DNA from 4 places in the Streptomyces sp. C36 genome. Region 1 is predicted to be linked to each of the others. Evidence: riboswitches for the same ligand, from Rfam matches in the RefSeq annotation. Region 1 holds a riboswitch; each other region holds the start of a gene.

Region 1 (4,561 bases):
GCGTACAGCACCCGGGCGGGGATCTGCTTGACGGCCTTGCCGGCGGCCTCGTAGGCGCGGTAGGCGGCGTCGAACTCGTCGCCGTAGAGGTCGACCAGGTCCGGGGTGTCGGCGGGGGAGAAGAGCGACCAGTCGGCGTCGGCCTCGACGCGGCGCATGAACTCGTCCGGGATCCAGTGCGCGATGTTGAGGTTGTGGGTACGACGGGCCTCCTCACCGGTGTTGTCGCGGAGCTCCAGGAACTCCTCGATGTCGGCGTGCCACGTCTCGAGGTAGACGCAGGCCGCGCCCTTGCGGCGGCCGCCCTGGTTCACGGCGGCGACGGAGGCGTCGAGGGTGCGCAGGAACGGCACAATGCCGTTGGAGTGGCCGTTGGTGCCGCGGATCAGCGAGCCGCGGGAGCGGATGCGCGAGTACGACAGGCCGATGCCGCCCGCGTGCTTCGACAGGCGCGCCACCTGGTGGTAGCGGTCGTAGATCGAGTCCAGCTCGTCCAGCGGAGAGTCCAGCAGGTAGCAGGACGACATCTGCGGGTGGCGGGTGCCCGAGTTGAAGAGCGTGGGGGAGGAGGGCAGGTAGGAGAGCGTGCTGGTGAGCCCGTAGAGCTCGGCGACGTCCTCCAGGGCCCGCACGGAGTGGTCCTCGGCCAGGCCGCAGGCCACGCGCAGCAGGAAGTGCTGCGGGGTCTCGATCACGTTGCGGGTGATCGGGTGGCGCAGCAGGTAGCGGCTGTGCAGGGTGCGCAGGCCGAAGTAGCCGAAGCGGTCGTCGGCGCCGTCGGCGAGAGCCTTGGCGACCAGCGCGTCCAGGCGCTCGGAGTGCTCCTTGACGAACGCGGCGGTCTCGTCCGCGATCAGGCCCTCACGGTGGCCGACGGCCACCGAGGCGGAGAAGGAGGTCGCACCCTCGCCGGCCGCCTCGTCGGCGATGGCGCGGGTGAGCAGCCGGGCGGCGAGGCGGGAGTACTCCGGTTCCTCGGCGATCAGGCCGGCGGCGGCCTCGGTGGCGAGGGAGCGCAGCTCGGCCTCGTCCGACGCGGCGCTGCGGCCGCGCAGCGCGGCGGCGGCGACCTTGCCCGGGTCGGTGGAAGGCAGGTCTGCGGTGAGGTCGGTCAGGGTGCGCAGCAGCGCGGTCCCGGGACCGCCGGTCGCTTCCGCGTTCGCTGAGACCGGATCTGCGGGCGCGATGGTCACGTGTGGCTCTCCCTCGCTCGGCTGGGGTGGGCCCGGGCGGGTGCGCGCGACGGTCGCGTACGGGCATGCCGAATGCACCGGGGCATGCCTCGTAGGCGTCCGTCGGCCCAACCCGCGGGGCCCGGACGAATTCAACGCCCATAGCCGAGCCCAGGGCAGGCTCGGTGGTGGGCGCGCTGGCGGCAGGTCCTCGGACTACAGGTGCGCTGGGTATATGCGCACACATACACCGTTGCGGGACAGTTCCGGACTTTCACCGGATTCCCCTGCGACATCAGCGAGGACGAGCATACATCTAGTGCCGCCCCTCGTACGCGCCCCCACATGTTGTGTCGTCCCGTCATGACACGGTCGCTGAATGTGCTAACGGGCGGGCTGCGCAAGGCCTCCACAAGGCTACGGAAGGCCACGCGAAAGGGCCGCCACGCCCCCCGGAGAGGGGTGTGGCGGCCCTGATGTCGGGGCGGGTCCGGCGGGCCCGCCAGGGTGCTGTCAGTGGCCGCCAGGGGCCCCCGCGGTGGCCGGGGGGAGCTCCGCCGGGACGCCCGGGTCGCCGGCGTCCGCGGTGTAGTCCGACGGGCTGGTCTGGTCGACGCCGTCGGGAGCCTTGATCGCCTTCAGGACGAAGGTCGCCACGATGACGACGATCACATTGAGGGCGAACGCGGTGAGGCCGATGTAGCCCTTCTCCCCGAGGAAGGGGATGAGGTTGGTGTTCCCGAAGTGGGACTGGGTGGCGCTCGGCGTAGCGTACGCCCGCCAGGTGCCGTACCCCATGCCGGCCGCCCAGCCCGCCAGCAGGGCCCAGCGGTGGAACCAGCGGGTGAAGAGCCCGCCGACGAGCGCCGGGATCGTCTGCAGGATCCATATGCCGCCGAGCAGCTGGAAGTTGATGGCGACCGTTTTGTCCATGGTGAGGACGAAAACGAGCGCTCCGACCTTGACGAGCAGGGAGGCGAGCTTGGACACCTTCGCCTCGTGTTCGGGCGAGGCGTCCGGCTTGAGGAACTCCTTGTAGATGTTCCGGGTGAACAGATTTGCGGCGGCGATCGACATGATGGCCGCCGGGACGAGCGCCCCGATGCCGATCGCGGCGAACGCCACGCCCGTGAACCAGTCCGGGAACATGTCCTCGAACAGCTGCGGGATCGCCAGCTGCCCGTTCTTGACCTTCACCCCGGCGGCCAGCGCCATGAAGCCGAGCATCGCCAGCAGGCCCAGCATCAGGGAGTAGAGGGGAAGGATCGTGGTGTTGCGGCGGATGACGTTGCGGCTCTTGCTGGAGAGCACCGCCGTCACCGAGTGGGGATACAGGAACAGCGCCATCGCCGAACCCAGCGCGAGCGTCGCGTACGACCACTGCGCGTCCGGGCCGGGGACGAGCGCGCCGCGCGGCTTGCCCGTTGCCGGATTTTCGGCCGCGAACGCATGACCGGCCTTGGCGAAGATCTCGTCGAAGCCGCCGAGCCGGATCGGGATGTAGATGGTCGCCACGATGATGACGATGTAGACCAGCGCGTCCTTGACGAAGGCGATCAGCGCCGGCGCCCGCAGCCCGGAGGAGTAGGTGTAGGCCGCGAGCACGCCGAAGGCGATCAGCAGCGGCAGGTCCTTGACGAACCAGTTGGTGCCCTCGCCGCCGCCGACGCCCAGCACGTCCAGGACGGCCTGTATGCCGACCAGCTGCAGGGCGATGTACGGCATGGTGGCGAGGATGCCGGTCAGCGCCAGCGCCAGGGACAGGCCCCGGGAGCCGAAGCGGCCCCGGACGAAGTCCGACGAGGTCACGTACCCGTGCTTGTGCGCCACCGACCACAGCCGCGGCAGGAAGGTGAAGACCAGCGGGTAGCAGAGGATGGTGTAGGGCACCGCGAAGAAGCCCGCCGCACCGCCCGCGTAGATGGCCGCCGGGACGGCGACGAAGGTATAGGCCGTATAGAGGTCGCCGCCGAGCAGGAACCAGGTGACCCAGGTGCCGAACGAGCGGCCGCCCAGTCCCCACTCCTCGAGATTGTCCGCGTTCTCCGCCCGCCGCCATTTCGACGCCATGAAGCCCATGACGGTCACGGCGAGGAAGAAGAACACGAACACGGCGAGTGCCACGCCGTTCACGCCGTCCTTCATCGGACCTCACCGCCCCGGTGCTTCCGCTCGTGACGGCGGACGATGACGTAGGCGACGACGGTGAGCATCGTCGAGATGAGGACCCACAGCATCTGGTACCAGTAGAAGAACGGGACGCCGGCGATGGCGGGCGTGAGCCGGGAGTAGGAACCGACCCACAGCATCGCCACGAAGGGGATGGCCAGGCACACCCCGGCGACGATCAACGGCACGGTGACGACCGGCCTTCGTGAGCCCTCTGCGGGCTGCTCGGGTGGTTCCGACATGCGGTGTCTCCGTCCCCTGTGCGATCACATGCGTAATGTCGGGGAAATCTAAGGGAGGCCCCCTCCGGACGTCACCCCCTATCCGCATATCGGAATGGCAACGCCCCGACGGTTCGTCAGAAACCGTAGGGGGAACCCCTGGTGTGGGAGTACCGGGCGCATCAACGGGAAGTAAAGAGTCCACTTGACGCATGGGGTGTATGTGGGCGTAGTCACGGTGGCGATGTGCGCGGTGCGCGCCCCAAGTGCCCAACCGCGAGCCCTATTTGATGAAATATTTACCTGTCATCAAAGGGTAACGTGCAGGTAAAGTGACTGTCTCGTCCGTCGCGCAGGATTGGCTGCACGGCGGCCGGCGCAGCCATGCACTGGCGCGCTCACACCCGTAATGCTGACTTGAACACACCGCGCCCCAACGGGAACCCACACGGGGCGCAGGAGGCAGGCCAACATGAAGTCGCTCATCGACAACGCCCGATCGTTCGCAACCCACGTGGCCGAGAACGCCGAGAGCTTCCGGGCTTTCGAAGCCGGCCAGTCGCCGGAGACCCTGTTCATCACGTGCTCCGACTCGCGCGTCGTGCCGTCCCTCATCACCGGCGCACGACCCGGCGAACTCTTCGAGCTCCGTACCGCGGGCAACATCGTCCCCGAGTACCGCAGCGACCACCCGTCCGGCGAGACCGCCACCATCGAGTACGCGGTCCGCGTGCTGGGCGTCCGCGACATCATCGTCTGCGGGCACTCCCACTGCGGCGCCGTGAGCGCCGTCGTCCGGGGCGATGACCTCTCCTCCGCGCCCGCCGTCCAGGGCTGGCTCGACCGCGCCGTCCCGGCGGACGCCGACGCCCGGACCGCCGACGCGGACTCCCCCGGCATGGCCGAGGCCGTCCAGGTCCACGCCGTCGCCCAGCTCAGGACCCTGCGGGACTACCCCTGCGTCCGCGAACGCCTCGAGGAAGGGCTGCTGACGCTGCA
Region 2 (4,561 bases), on a different contig from region 1:
GGGCCGCGCCGACGGCCAGTCCCGCGTTGAGCGCCGCCTGCAGGTGGGCGAGGACGCCGGTGCGTTCGGCGGGCGCGACCAGGCCCGCGAGCAGCGCCTGGCGGGCCGCCGCCAGCCCCGACTGCGCGGTGGCGTACAGGCAGACGGCGATCAGGAACGGCGCGAAGGAACGGATGACGAGGAACGAGGCGACGGCCACCGCCGTGGCCAGCGCCAGCAGCACCGCCGTGCCGCGCGGACCACGGCGGTCGGCGAGATGGCCCAGCGGGACGCCCGCCAGCGAACCCACGGCCCACGCCACCGTGAGCCCCACCCCGAGCCGGGCGGGGGACAGGCCGACGACCTGGGTGAAGTACAGCGCCGAGCACGTGTAGTACGCGCCGTCACCGACGGAGTTGCTCAACTGGGCGACGGTCAGAACGCGGGGCGCTCCGGCGCGCGGCATCATCGGTATCGGCACGACTCTCCTGGGTGCGAGCGGCTCGGAAGCCGCGTCCTCCTCGCTTGCCCTGCCACGCTACGGCCGCAAGTGGCCGGCCCGGCAGGTCCAATGACGGGCCGTCCTCGTGGGCCACTTCGCGCGGCGCGGCGGACACCGCGGCGTACGCGGTGTCCGACGACGCGTAAGGAGCGGAGGCCGGGCGGCGCCCCGGCACCCGGAGCACGCCCGGCCGGCGATCAGCCCCGGTCGGCGGGGGCTTCCGGCACCGCCAGGGGCGGTACGGGGCGGGGGCACCCCTCTGCGTCGACGGCGACGAAGGTCAGGCCGGCGTTGGCGACCTCGGCCGTGGGACCGGAGGCGTTCCAGCGTTCGGCGGTGACGCGGACCGCTACGGTCATCGACGTGCGGCCGGCTCGGCGCAGTTCGGCGTGAGCGCTCAGCAGGTCGCCGGCGCGGACCGGGGCGAGGAAGGACATGCGGTCCACGGAGACGGTCACGGCCGGCCCGTCGGCATGACGCCCGGCGGCCGCGGCGGCCGCGTCGTCGATCAGCTTCATCACGACGCCGCCGTGGATGGTGCCGTACAGATTGGTGTCGTGCTCGCTCATGATGTGGGCGAGCGTCACCCGGGAGTCCGCCGGGGTCTTGGGCGCGCGGGCCGGGGCGGCTTCGGTGTCCTGGGGGCTGATCGTCACGTCAACTCTCCTTCGCGAGTCGAGGATCGGCCTCGGCGGCCCGCCGGGACGCGAAGGACACGGCGCGATCGGCCGTGTCGCCGACCCGCCCTCGAGGTCACCGAGTGGTCCGCGTGCGACCGCCGCACGCGGGCAGCGGCAGGTCTTCGGACTCGCGGACACGCCTCGTCCGGCGGGACCGGACGGGGCTCCTACTGGCCGTCGCTTCCCGGACCCGTGGCCCCGAGGGCCGCTGATCCAGTGCGTATGACGGCGGTCGTTCCCGCTCACCGCTGCGGGGCAGTCCCGGAATCGCACCGGGTTCCCTCTTACGACGCCTCCCGCCTGGCGGACGGGGCGAACCAGCTGCGTGATCAGCCTACGGCCCCACCTGCGCGGGCCTTCATGTTTCCTCCCGTGACGGGAGACACGTTCTTCTGTCACGGGGACACGTTTCCCGCGACGGGGGAGGCGTCCGGCTGCCCGGGTGGTTCGTGCGGCCCCCGCGTTATCGGTGCGCCGGGACGGGGAGGCGTGTGCTGAAGGCCGCCCTGCCCGGGCCCACCCAGGAGGTACGGTGACGAACGGCCCCGGTGACCTTGCCACCCTGCACAGCCTGAAGGAGGTGGCCGACCGGATCAGGCGTGAACGGCGCCTGTACGTGCGCTGGTCCCTGGGCCCCGGGGTCGATCTGTCCGCCACCTCCAGCAGGGACGAACTGACCGGCGTCCCCCTGCCCGGGCTGTCCGCCAGCCCCCTGGACGTCGAGTCGTGGTGGGAGGACCGGCCGCTGCGGATCTGGGCCGCCCGCCGTCTGTACGACTACTGCCACCTGCCCCGGACCAGGGGCGGCGACGTACGCCCGTGGCTGCTGCGGGGCCGCGAGTGCGGCCGTGGCCCGGACAACGAGCCCCTGGTCAACGACGTCGAGCCCCTGGCCTGGATCGACCCGTGGGTGATCGACGAGGCCACCCGGGAGATCGAGAGACAGCCGGGCCCATGGGGGCCGGTGAGGCGCAAGTCATGACCCCCGTGAGCCGGGGGACGACGGCCGGGCGCCTCCGTCCGGCGCCCGCCCCCGCGCGGGCCGTTTCGTCCCCGCGTCCGGGGGCAGCCGATCCTCCCCATGGCAGGGGGACGGAGCGCGCGACGCGAGAGGCGGCGTGATGGGTCGGTGGTCGAACGACGGCGGCGCGCGGGCGGCCCGTGGGAAGGGCACGGCCATGGCGGCGCGCGCCGGACTGGTGGCACGCGGCGTGATCTACCTCCTCGTCGGGGTGCTGGCGCTGCGCATCGCGCACAGCGGTGGTGGCGGCGGCGAGCAGGCCGACCGCGGGGGAGCGGTGCAGGAGCTGGCCGAGAAGCCGTTCGGGCAGGTGCTGGTCTGGGCCGTGGGCATCGGCCTGATCGGCATGGCCCTGTGGCGGCTGTCGGAGGCGCTCTTCGGGGCGGCGGGCCCCGACGGCCGGAAGGCCCGTACGCGGCTGCTGTCGGCCGTGCGCTTCGTGTTCTACTCCGTGGTCGCCGGCTCGGTGATCGCCTTCGCGGCGGGTGAGCGCGGCAGCGGCGCCGGCTCGACCGACGAGCAGTCCAAGGACATCACCGCCCGGGTGCTGGGCTGGCCCGCCGGCCAGGCGCTGGTGATCTGCGCCGGGGCCGCCCTGGCCGGCGCCGGCGTATGGATCGCCGTGCGAGCCGCCCTGCGCACGTACCGCCGGCAGCTGAACCTGGGGGACATGTCCGAGGGCACGCGGCGGACGGTGGACGTCCTGGGGGTGGCCGGCGGCGTCTGCCGGGGGTTGCTCTTCGCCACGGCGGGCGGCTTCGCCATCCAGGCGGCCGTCGCCTACGACCCCGACCGGGCCAAGGGGCTGGACGACACCCTGCGTACCTTCGCCGGAACGCCGGCCGGCCCCTGGCTTCTCACCGTGGTGGCCGTGGGGCTCGTCCTGTTCGGACTGTTCTCCTTCGCGATGGCCAGATGGCGCAACGTGTGAGGTCGCCGCGACGGGGCCGGTTCCTGACCGGTCCCCCCGCGGGCTTCAGGACTTTCAGGGACGTCGGTTGTGGGTGCCGGGGGTGTAACCGAAGGCGCGGTGGAAGACCTCGATGAAGGCGCTGGTGGAGGACCAGCCGCAGCGGTGGGCGACGGCGGTGACCGGGACGTCGTCGGCCAGCATGCGCAGGGCGTGGTAGAGGCGCGCCTGGGTGCGCCATTGGGGGAAGGTCATGCCGAGTTCGCGGCGGAAGAGGCGGCTGAGGGTGCGCTCGCCGGCCCCGGCCGCGGCGCCGAGAGCGGCGAGGGGGCGGGGGTCCGCCGGGTCGTCGTGGAGGATCGCGCAGACGGCCGCCAGGCGGGGGTCGGCGGGGGCGGGCAGCCGTAGGGGCTGCTGGGGCGAGGCGCGCAACTGGTCGCGGAGGACGGCGAGCAGGCGTCGGCGTTCGGCGCCGGTGTCCTCGGGTGTGCGCGTGTAGGCGCGGATCAGTTCGCGCAGCAGCGGGCTGACGGCGAGGACGGTCGGCGCCTCCAGGCCCGGCGGGTTGTCGTCGGCGGGCAGGCCGACGAGGTGCAGCTCGAGGTGGCCGTGGGCGCGGTGGGCGTGGACGGTGCCCGCGGGAACCCAGATGGCGCGTGTGCCGGGCGCGAACCATGTGCCGGCGTCGGTGGTGACGGCCAGGACGCCCGAGCCCGCGTACACGAGCTGGTGGTCGTCGTGGTGGTGCGCGTCGACGCGTTCCCCCGCGACCAAGGTCCGGGCGCGGGTGGGGGCCTGGGGCATGTGGCGGATTTTCGGCACAGGTTGGCAGTTTATCGAAAGCACGACACGCGCGGCGTCGCCACGATCGAAGGGTGTCCACCAACCGCACCGTCTCAGCCGCATCGAACGCCGCATCCGACTCGATCGCCGCAACCGGCTTACGAAGGAAGCCCCGGCCCATCACCCTGCTGTCCCTGGGGCACGCCTGCGTCGACATCTACCAGGGGGCGGTGGCCGCGCTGGTGCCGTTCTTCGTCTCCGAGCGGGCCTACACCTACGCCGCGGCTTCCGGCATCGTTCTGGCCGTCTCCCTGCTCTCGTCGGTGGTGCAGCCGCTGTTCGGGGCACTCACCGACAAGTGGGCCATGCCGTGGCTGCTGCCTGCGAGCACGCTGCTGGGCGGCGCCGGCGTCGCACTGAGCGGCGTCGTCGGCTCGTACGCCCTCACCCTGACCGTGATCGCCGTATCCGGGATCGGAATCGCCGCCTACCATCCCGAGGCCGCTCGCGCGGCCCGGGCCGCCGGCCGCGGCAGTCACACCGCGATGAGCTGGTTCTCGCTCGGCGGCAACCTCGGTTTCGCCGCCGGCCCCCTGATGGTCTCCGCGGTCGTCGCCACCGGAGGCCTGCGGGCCTCTCCGCTCCTCGCCGTCCCCGCCCTCGTCGGCGCGGCCCTGAGCGCGGCC
Region 3 (4,561 bases), on a different contig from region 1:
GAGGCCCCGACGGGCAGTTCGACCATACGGGCGGGCCGGGTGGCGCTCGACCCACCCTCGTGCGGGCCGTCGGGACACGAGGGGTCCGGGGCGGCGGGGTCGCAGGAGAAGCGGCAGGCGGTGATGGTGTCGACCACCGGCAGCAGCGTGGACAGGGCCCGGACGGTCGTCGTCTTCGCGGTGCCCTTCTCACCCCGTACGAGCACTCCGCCGATGGACGGCGCGATGGCGTTGAGCAGCAGGCCCAGTCGCATGTCGTCCATGCCGACGATCGCGGTGAACGGGTAGGTGGCCGGGGCCATCAGGTGTTACCCCCTTCGAGGGATTCGGTCCGAATGGGCGCGGTGGTGGCCGCTGGGCCTGCCAGGCTGTCGCTCTGCTCCGCGGGTGCGGAGGTGAGCCGGGTACTGCCAAGTCGACGGCCGTCCGCAGCGTAGGGGCTCCGCGCAGGTGGAGATGGCGCCCCCGGCGGTATGAACGGGTAACCGCGCGGCACCCCGTCCTCGATCAGCCGCAGCAGCGCATCCGTGTCCGCGTGCTCCTCGATCAGGTCGCCCAGCCGGTCCAGCTGTTCCTCGCGCAGCGCCGCGAACGACGTGTCCGGCGCCGGGACGAACGCCCGTCCGGCCGCCTGTGCGACCCGGCGCAGGAACGCCCGGCGGAAGCCGTCGCTCTCCAGAGAGCCGTGCCAGTGGGTGCCCCAGACGGCGCCGACCCGGCAGCCGTCGAGGAACGGCTCGTCGCCGCCGTGGACGTCCGCGACGCCGTGGTGGATCTCGTAGCCCTCCACTCGTTCGCCCAGGGCGGTGCCCACCGGCCTCGCCAGGGTCTTCTCCGCCGCGAAGCGCACGCGTACGGGCAGCAGGCCGAGGCCCTCGACCACACCGGCGCGGGACTCCACCTCGTCCTCGATCCGCTCGCCCAGCAGCTGGAAGCCGCCGCAGACGCCCAGCACCGGGCGGCCTTCCGCCGCGCGCCGGGCGAGCGCGTCGGCGAGGCCGCGTTCGCGCAGCCACGCCAGCGCGCGGACCGTGCCGCGCGTACCCGGTACGACCACGAGGTCGGCGTCGGCGAGTTCCTCGGGCCGGTCCACGAAGCGCACCACGACGCCCGGTTCGGCCGCGAGGGCGTCCACGTCCGTGAAGTTGGACATCAGCGGTACCGCGCACACCGCCACCCGCAGCACGTCGGCGCCGTGCGGCGGGGCCACCACCGATTCGCGGACGGCGCCGCGCAGCGAGACCCTCAGGCCGTCCTCCTCGTCGATGCCCAGGCCGTGGGTGAAAGGCAGCACGCCGAACGTCCGCCGGCCCGTCAGGTCGCGCAGCATGTCCAGGCCGGGCTCCAGCAGGCTCACGTCGCCCCGGAACTTGTTGACGATGTAGCCCGCTATCAGTTCCTGGTCCTCGGGCGAGAGGAGCGCCGTGGTGCCGAAGAAGGAGGCGAAGACGCCGCCCCGGTCGATGTCGCCGACGACGACCACGGGCAGCCGGCCGGCCCGCGCGATGCCCATGTTGACGATGTCGCTGCGCCGCAGGTTGATCTCCGCCGGGCTGCCGGCGCCCTCGCAGATGACCGCGTCGTGCGTACGCCGCAGCTCCTCCAGGCACTCCGTCACCGTGCCGAACAACTGCTCCTGGCGGCCCGCGTGATAGCCGCGCGCGCTGAGCTCGCCCACCGGCTTGCCCATCAGGACGACCTGGCTGCTGCGGTCGCCGCCGGGCTTGAGCAGCACCGGGTTCATGAGCGCGCTGGGCTCGACGCGCGCGGCCGCGGCCTGCATGGCCTGCGCGCGCCCTATCTCCGCGCCCTCGCGCGTGACGTACGAGTTGAGCGACATGTTCTGCGCCTTGAACGGCGCGACGTTGACGCCCTTGCGGACCAGCCAGCGGCAGATCCCGGCGGTCACCACGCTCTTGCCCGCGTCGGAGGTCGTGCCGGCCACCAGCAGGCCCCCGCCCCTCCCAGCTGTCACCGACAACGCTTCCTCCTCGTCACGGTCGCGACGACCGTCCTAGTCAGCAGGGCCGTTCCCAGGGCCAGGACCGACACCCGGCGCGAGAGCCGCACCGCGCGTTCGACGTCCGCGACCTCGACCGGCCGGTTCTCCGCGCCCAGGACGGGGCGGTGCTCGACGCGGCCCGCGTAGGCGAGGGTGCCGCCGAGGCGTACCCCGAGCGCCCCGGCGAAGGCGGCCTCGACGGGGCCGGCGTTGGGGCTGGGGTGGCGGGAGGCGTCGCGGCGGGCGACGCGCAGGGCGCCGCGCGGGTCGGGGCCCGCGAGGACGGCGAGGGCGGCGGTGAGCCGGGCGCCGGGCCAGCCGGCGACGTCGTCGAGGCGGGCGGAGGCCCAGCCGAACCGGCGGTAGCGCGGGGACCTGTGGCCGACCATGGCGTCGAGGGTGTTCACGGCGCGGAAGCCCACCAGCCCGGGCACGCCGCCGAGCGCTCCCCACACCAGGGCGCCCACGACGGCGTCGGAGGTGTTCTCGGCGACGGACTCCACGACCGCGCGCGCGATCTGCTGCTCGTCCAGGGCCTGCGGATCGCGGCCGCACAGGTGGGGCAGCCGCTTCCGGGCGGCCGCCAGGTCGCCGGCGGCGAGCGCCCCGCCGACGGCGCGCGCCTCGCGGCCCAGCGATGTGCCGCCCAGGACGGCCCAGGTGGCGGCGGCGGTCAGGGCGACGCGCGCCGTGGGGGAGGGGCGTGCGGTACGGGCCAGCAGCCCGGCGCCGGCCACGGCGCCGCCCGCGCACAGCAGGGTGTGCAGGGCGCCCGTGCCGCGATGGTCGCGCCACAGGCGCTGTTCGACGGCGTGCGCGGCGCGCCCGAAGGCGGCCACGGGATGGCCGCGGCGGGGGTCGCCGAGGAGGAGGTCACCGGCGAAGCCGAGGGCCGCACCGCACGCGAAACCGAGGTGATCGGCGCGCATCGGTCAGGCCGCCGTCGCGCCTCGGCGGAAGGGGGGCTCACTGTCGGACGGTATGCGGCGGCCGGGCATGGCGATGTGTCCTCACTCAGGGTCCGCGCCCTGGCTCGACGTGACCGGCGACCAGAGTCTCCTGGCTCCCGGATCGACGTCGCTCCGGCCTTCCAGCCCGCGGGGCGGGCCGTGGCCCTCGGTGGAGGACGCTCCCCGGTGACAGTGGCGGGACCGCGCCGGATTCACACCGGCTTCCTCTGCTGTCGCCGTTTGGCTCCGGAAGTGCACCACGGCCCGGGAAGGGCAGTCAACTCACAGCTGACCTGCGGCCTTCCCGGGCCGTGGGAGGGATATGCGGAGGTGCTCCGGGCGCTCGGAAGCACCCGGAGGGCGCCCTCAGGAGACGATGAGGAAGATGCCGTATCCGACGGCGGCCGCGCACAGCGCGAAGCAGGCGTACGCGCCGGTGCGCAGGAGCGCGTTGGGAGCGACGGGCGCGGCGACGGTGCCGTCCGGCTGCTCCTGGGCCTTGCGGGGCGCGGTGCCGACGATGCCGAGGGTGAAGACGCCGACGAGCGCGACGGTCACGACGAGGCTGACGCCGAAGACCTGGCCGAGGGCTTCCCAGTTGATCTGCATGACGGGGTTCCTTGGTTCCTTAGCTCGTCGCCGCGGCGGGGGCGGCGGGGGCGGAGGAGGCGGTCGCCGGGGCGGCGGCCAGGGGGCCGGCCGGCGGCGGGGCGACGGCCTGGAGGGCGGCGGTGATGACGCCGGCGGGCTCGAGGGGCTCGGCGTCCACGCCCTGCGGCTGGTTGAGGTCGTTGACGTTGTCGTGCGTCACCGGCTTGCGGCGCGAGGCCAGCCAGATCGCGCCCGAGACGCCGAGGCCGAGGACGGCGACCGCGGCCACGCCCCAGTCGCCCTGGTCGGCGAGGAGGGCGGCGCCACCGGCGACCAGGCCCGCGGCGGGCAGGGTCAGGCCCCAGGCCATGACCATGCGGCCGGCGGTGGACCAGCGCACCACGCCGCCCTTGCGGCCGAGGCCGGCGCCCATGATCGAGCCGGAGCAGACCTGGGTGGTGGAGAGCGCGAAGCCGATGTGCGAGGAGGCGAGGATGACGGTCGCGGCGCCGGTCTGGGCGGCGAAGCCCTGGGCGGGCTTGATGTCGGTCAGACCCTTGCCGAGCGTCTGGATGATGCGCCAGCCGCCGAGGTACGTACCGAGCGCGATGGCCAGGCCCGCGGAGACGATGACCCACATGGGCGGGTCGGAGTGCGGGGCGACGACGCCGCCGGCGACCAGCGCGAGGGTGATCACACCCATGGTCTTCTGGGCGTCGTTGGTGCCGTGGGCGAGGGAGACCAGGGCGGCCGAGGCGATCTGCCCGGCGCGGTAGCCCTTGGCGGTCTCCTGCTCGTCGCGGCCCCGGGCGAGGCGGTAGGTGAGCCGGGTCGCGCACCAGGCGGCGATGCCGGCCACCAGCGGCGCGGCGACGGCCGGGATGAGGACCTTCATCACGACCTTGTCGGTGTTGACCGCGTCGAAGCCGACGGCGACGACCGTGGCACCGATCAGGCCGCCGAAGAGGGCGTGCGAGGAGCTGGAGGGAAGGCCCGCGAGCCAGGTCAGCAGGTTCCA
Region 4 (4,561 bases), on a different contig from region 1:
GCTCAGCGCTGCGGGCCGCGCGCTTCGACGACGGCTCCCCGCTCGACGAGGCGGGCGAGCGCGCCGCCCGCGCGGCGGCCGGGGCGCTGCCGCGCGCGGACCGGGCCGTCACGGCCCCCGCGCCGCGCTGCCGCCGGACGGCCGCCGCCCTCGGGCTGGACGACGCCGAACCCGTGGGCGCGCTGCGCGATCTGGAGGTCGGCCGCTGGCGCGGCCGTTCGCTGGAGGAGGTGATGGCCGCCGAACCGGAGGCGGTGGCGGCGTGGCTGGCGGACCCCGGGGCAGCGCCCCACGGCGGGGAGTCGGTCGTGGCGCTCACCGGCCGGGTCGGCGCGTGGCTGGACGGCCTGGCCGGGGACGGCGGGAGGGTGCTGGCCGTGGTGGAACCCGCCGTCGTCCGGGCGGCGCTGGTGCACGCGCTCGGGCTGCCGGCGCCGGTGTTCTGGCGCCTGGACGTCTCCCCCCTGTCCCTGACCGAGCTGAGCGGCCGGGCCGGGCGCTGGAACCTGCGCTGCGGCCGCCCGCTCGCCCCGGCGGTCTGAAAGCCGCCGCGCCCGGCCGGACTCCCCGCCCCTCAGCGGGTGTTCCGGCCGGCGCGGCGGCGGCTCGGTGGGCGGGGGCTACCCCTCGGTGCCGCATTCCGCCCGCACCTGGCGGGCCCCCTCGACCAGGTGCGTCAGCGACGCGCGCACCTCCGCCCAGCCGCGGGTCTTCAGCCCGCAGTCGGGGTTGACCCACAGGCGCTCGGCCGGGACGGCCTCGAGCCCCTTGCGCAGCAGGGCCGCGACCTCGGCGGCGTCCGGCACGCGCGGGGAGTGGATGTCGTAGACGCCGGGCCCGACCTCCTGCGCGTAGCCGGCCAGGGCGAGTTCACCGGCGACCCGCATGTGCGAGCGCGCGGCCTCGAGGCTGATGACGTCGGCGTCCAGGTCCTCGATGGCGGCGATGATGTCGCCGAACTCGGCGTAGCACATATGGGTGTGGATCTGGGTGTCCGCCCGTACGCCGGCGGTGGCCAGCCGGAAGGCCTCGGTGGCCCACCGGAGGTAGCCGGCCCGGTCGGCGGAGCGCAGCGGCAGGGTCTCGCGCAGCGCCGGCTCGTCGACCTGGATGACGGCGGTGCCCGCGGCCTCCAGATCGGCGACCTCGTCCCGCAGGGCGAGGGCGACCTGGCGGGCGGTGTCGGCGAGCGGCTGGTCGTCGCGGACGAAGGACCAGGCGAGCATGGTGACGGGGCCGGTGAGCATGCCCTTGACCGGGCGGTCCGTGTGCTCCTGGGCGTAGGCGGTCCAGGCGACGGTCATGGGCCCGGGCCGGGAGATGTCGCCGGCGAGGATGGGCGGCCGCACATAGCGGGTGCCGTAGGACTGCACCCAGCCGTGCCGGGTGGCCAGGTAGCCGGTGAGGCGCTCGGCGAAGTACTGGACCATGTCGTCGCGTTCGGGTTCGCCGTGGACGAGGACGTCGAGGCCGGCCCTCTCCTGGAAGGCGAGGACCTCGCGGATCTCGGCGGCGATGCGCTCGTCGTACGCGGCGGCGTCGATGCGCCCGGCGCGCAGGTCGGCGCGGGCGGTGCGCAGTTCGCGGGTCTGCGGGAAGGAGCCGATGGTGGTGGTGGGCAGCAGCGGCAGGCCCAGGCGGGCGCGCTGGGCGGCGGAGCGCTCGGCGTAGGGCTGTGGGCGGCGGGTGTCGGCGGGGGTGACGGCCGTGGCGCGGGCGCGCACGGCCGGGTCGCGGGTGAGGGCGGAGGCGGCGCGGGAGGAGCGGGCGCAACGGTTGGCGGCGAGCTGCGGGGCGATGGTGTCGCCGCCCTCGTTCAGGCCGCGGGCGAGGGTGACGATCTCGTCGGTCTTCTGCCGGGCGAAGGCGAGCCAGCGGGCGACCTGCGGGTCGGCGTCGCGTTCGGCGGCGGCGTCCAGGGGCACGTGCAGCAGGGAGCAGGAGGGGGCGACGTCGACGCGGCCGGCGAGGCCGAGCAGGGTGGCGAGGGTGGCCAGGGACCGCTCGAGGTCGTTGATCCAGACGTTGCGCCCGTCGACGACGCCGGCGATCAGCCGCTTGCCGGGCAGGCCGCCGGCGGCGGCGAGGTCGCCGAGGTTGGCGGCGGCGGGCCCGGTGAAGTCCAGGGCCAGGCCGTCGACGGGCGCCTTGGCCAGCACCGGCAGGGCGTCGCCGAGCCGGTCGAAGTAGGCGGCGGCGAGCAGCTTGGGGCGGTCGGTGAGGGCGCCCAGTTCGCGGTAGGCGCGGGCGGCGGCGTTCAGTACGGCCGGGGGCTGGTCCTGGACCAGTGCGGGCTCGTCGAGCTGCACCCATGCGGCGCCGGCCGCGCGCAGGTCGGCGAGCACGTCGGCGTAGACGGGCAACAGCCGGTCGAGGAGGGTCAGCGGCTGGAAGTCCGGGGCGGTGCCGGGGGCGGGCTTGGCCAGCAGGAGGTAGGTGACGGGGCCCACCAGCACGGGCCGGGCGGCGTGGCCGGCGTCGAGGGCCTCGCGCAGTTCGCCGACGGGCTTGGCGGAGTCGGCGGTGAAGACGGTGCCGGGGCCCAGTTCGGGGACGAGGTAGTGGTAGTTGGTGTCGAACCACTTGGTCATCTCCAGCGGCGGTGCCTGCTGGGTGCCCCGGGCCATGGCGAAGTAGCCGTCGAGGGCGTCCTCGGCGACGAGGGCGCGGTGCCGCTCGGGGATGGCGCCGACCATGACGGTGGTGTCCAGGACGTGGTCGTAGAGCGAGAAGTCGCCGGTGGGGACCTCGTGGACGCCGGCGTCCGCCAGCGCTCGCCAGGCCTCGCGGCGCAGGCCGGCGGCGGTGCGGCGCAGTTCGCCGGCGCTGACGCGGCCGGCCCAGTAGCCCTCGACGGCCTTCTTCAGCTCCCGGCCGGCCCCCTGCCGGGGGTAGCCGTGGACGGTGGCCAGGGAACGCGGGGCGGGGTGGGAACGCTCGGCTGCCACGGAACTCTCCTTCGCGAGTCGCGGAACGCTCCCGGTGGCCGACGGGGTGCGAAGGAACGGCAGGACGGGGCGGGGCCGCGTCGCGCCCGCCCGTACCCGTCGGTCCGCCCACGGGACCACCGAGAACACCGCGTGCGGTCGCACGCGGGCAGTGGCAGGTATTCGGACTCGTGGGCCCGCCGCGTCCTGACGGACGCGACACCTACTGGCCGTCGCTTCCCGGGCCCTCGGGCCCAGTGCGTATGACGGCGGTCGTTCCCACTCACCGCTGCGGGGCAGTCCCGGATTCACACCGGGTTCCCTCTTGCGACGCCGCCGTCCGAAGACGGGGCGAACCGACTGCGTCCCCAGCCTAGACACACCCGGCTCCCCGGCGACAGGGGTTGCCGGGGGTTGTCCCGATCTTGCTAGCCCTCGCGGGCCGGGTGGGCGTGGAAGCCCTGCCCGCTCTTGCGGCCCAGCAGCCCGGCGTCGGTCATGCGGCGCAGCAGCGGGGGCGGCGCGTAGAGCGGTTCGCGGAACTCCTCGTACAGCGACTCGGCGATCGCCGTGAGCGTGTCCAGCCCGATGAGGTCGGCCAGGGCGAGCGGCCCCATGGGGTGGGCGCAGCCCTGCCGCATGCCGGTGTCGATGTCCTCGGGCGTGGCGAAGCCGGACTCGGCCATCCTCACGGCCGCCAACAGGTAGGGGACGAGCAGGGCGTTGACGACGAAGCCCGCCCGGTCCCTCGCCCGCACGACGTCGCGCCCCAGCGTGACGGCGGCGAAGTGCTCGGCCGCGGCCAGGGTCTCGCGCCCGGTGTGCAGGGAGGCGGCGACCTCGACGAGCGGCATCACGGGCACCGGGTTGAAGAAGTGGAGGCCGACGACGCGGTCGGCGCGGGTGGTGGCCATGCCCAGCCGCATCACGGGGATCGAGGAGGTGGTGGAGGCGAGGACGGCGGCGGGGTCCTCGACGGTCTTGTCGAGGGCGGCGAAGACCTCGGCCTTCAGTCCGGCGTCCTCGGGGACGGCCTCGACGACCAACTGCCGGTCGGCGAGGGCGTCGAGGCTCGCGGTGAAGGCCATGGCGGCCAGGGCGTCGTCGCGTTCGGCGGGGGTGACCCGGCCGCGGGCGACGGCGCGGCCGAGGGAGCGGGCGACGCGGTCGCGGGCGTCCCGGGCCGCTCCGGCGTCGGCCTCGCACACCACCGTGTCGAGTCCGGCGCGGGCGCAGACCTCGGCGATGCCCGCCCCCATCCGCCCGCCGCCGACGACCCCGACGCGCCGGATCACCGGGACGCTCACCGCGTCGGGGGCGCTCACCGGAACTGCTCCTCTTCGGTCGAGCCGCGCAGCGCGAGGGTCTCCGCGGCGGGGTTGAGGGCGGTGGAGACCAGGTCGAAGTAGCCGGTGCCGACCTCGCGCTGGTGGCGCACGGCGGTGAAGCCGTCGTTCTGGGCGGCGAACTCCCGCTCCTGCAGGTCGACGTAGGCGGTCATGCCGTGCTCGGCGTAGCCGCGGGCCAGGTCGAACATGGCGTGGTTGAGGGAGTGGAAGCCGGCCAGGGTGATGAACTGGAAGCGGTAGCCCATGGCACCGAGCTCGCGCTGGAACTTGGCGATCTGATCGTCG

The links. A riboswitch is a leader RNA that binds a small molecule or an ion and turns the genes downstream of it on or off. The one in region 1 is predicted to bind cobalamin.
Region 2: another riboswitch for cobalamin. It lies ahead of AB4K12_RS02380 (acyl-CoA thioesterase); the one in region 1 lies ahead of AB4K12_RS16995 (ribonucleoside-diphosphate reductase subunit alpha).
Region 3: another riboswitch for cobalamin. It lies ahead of AB4K12_RS09780 (cobalamin biosynthesis protein); the one in region 1 lies ahead of AB4K12_RS16995 (ribonucleoside-diphosphate reductase subunit alpha).
Region 4: another riboswitch for cobalamin. It lies ahead of metE (5-methyltetrahydropteroyltriglutamate--homocysteine S-methyltransferase); the one in region 1 lies ahead of AB4K12_RS16995 (ribonucleoside-diphosphate reductase subunit alpha).

The regions. Positions count from the first base shown of each region.
Region 1 covers NZ_JBFQGI010000005.1:134,417-138,977, forward strand. Annotated here, with positions in the region: gene AB4K12_RS16995 (ribonucleoside-diphosphate reductase subunit alpha) at 1-1,193, opposite strand, end outside; cobalamin riboswitch at 1,357-1,514, opposite strand; gene mctP (monocarboxylate uptake permease MctP) at 1,686-3,317, opposite strand; gene AB4K12_RS17005 (DUF3311 domain-containing protein) at 3,314-3,583, opposite strand; gene AB4K12_RS17010 (carbonic anhydrase) at 4,035-4,561, shown strand, end outside.
Region 2 covers NZ_JBFQGI010000001.1:552,430-556,990, forward strand. Annotated here, with positions in the region: gene AB4K12_RS02375 (MFS transporter) at 1-454, opposite strand, end outside; gene AB4K12_RS02380 (acyl-CoA thioesterase) at 679-1,137, opposite strand; cobalamin riboswitch at 1,278-1,448, opposite strand; gene AB4K12_RS02385 (DUF6098 family protein) at 1,694-2,143, shown strand; gene AB4K12_RS02390 (DUF1206 domain-containing protein) at 2,283-3,113, shown strand; gene AB4K12_RS02395 (helix-turn-helix transcriptional regulator) at 3,168-3,914, opposite strand; gene AB4K12_RS02400 (MFS transporter) at 4,055-4,561, shown strand, end outside.
Region 3 covers NZ_JBFQGI010000002.1:920,079-924,639, forward strand. Annotated here, with positions in the region: gene AB4K12_RS09770 (putative cobaltochelatase) at 1-302, opposite strand, end outside; gene AB4K12_RS09775 (cobyric acid synthase) at 302-1,975, opposite strand; gene AB4K12_RS09780 (cobalamin biosynthesis protein) at 1,972-2,931, opposite strand; cobalamin riboswitch at 3,055-3,181, opposite strand; gene AB4K12_RS09785 (hypothetical protein) at 3,319-3,561, opposite strand; gene AB4K12_RS09790 (anion permease) at 3,581-4,561, opposite strand, start outside.
Region 4 covers NZ_JBFQGI010000001.1:265,678-270,238, reverse strand. Annotated here, with positions in the region: gene AB4K12_RS01145 (histidine phosphatase family protein) at 1-542, shown strand, start outside; gene metE (5-methyltetrahydropteroyltriglutamate--homocysteine S-methyltransferase) at 621-2,948, opposite strand; cobalamin riboswitch at 3,105-3,254, opposite strand; gene AB4K12_RS01135 (3-hydroxybutyryl-CoA dehydrogenase) at 3,356-4,252, opposite strand; gene aceA (isocitrate lyase) at 4,249-4,561, opposite strand, start outside.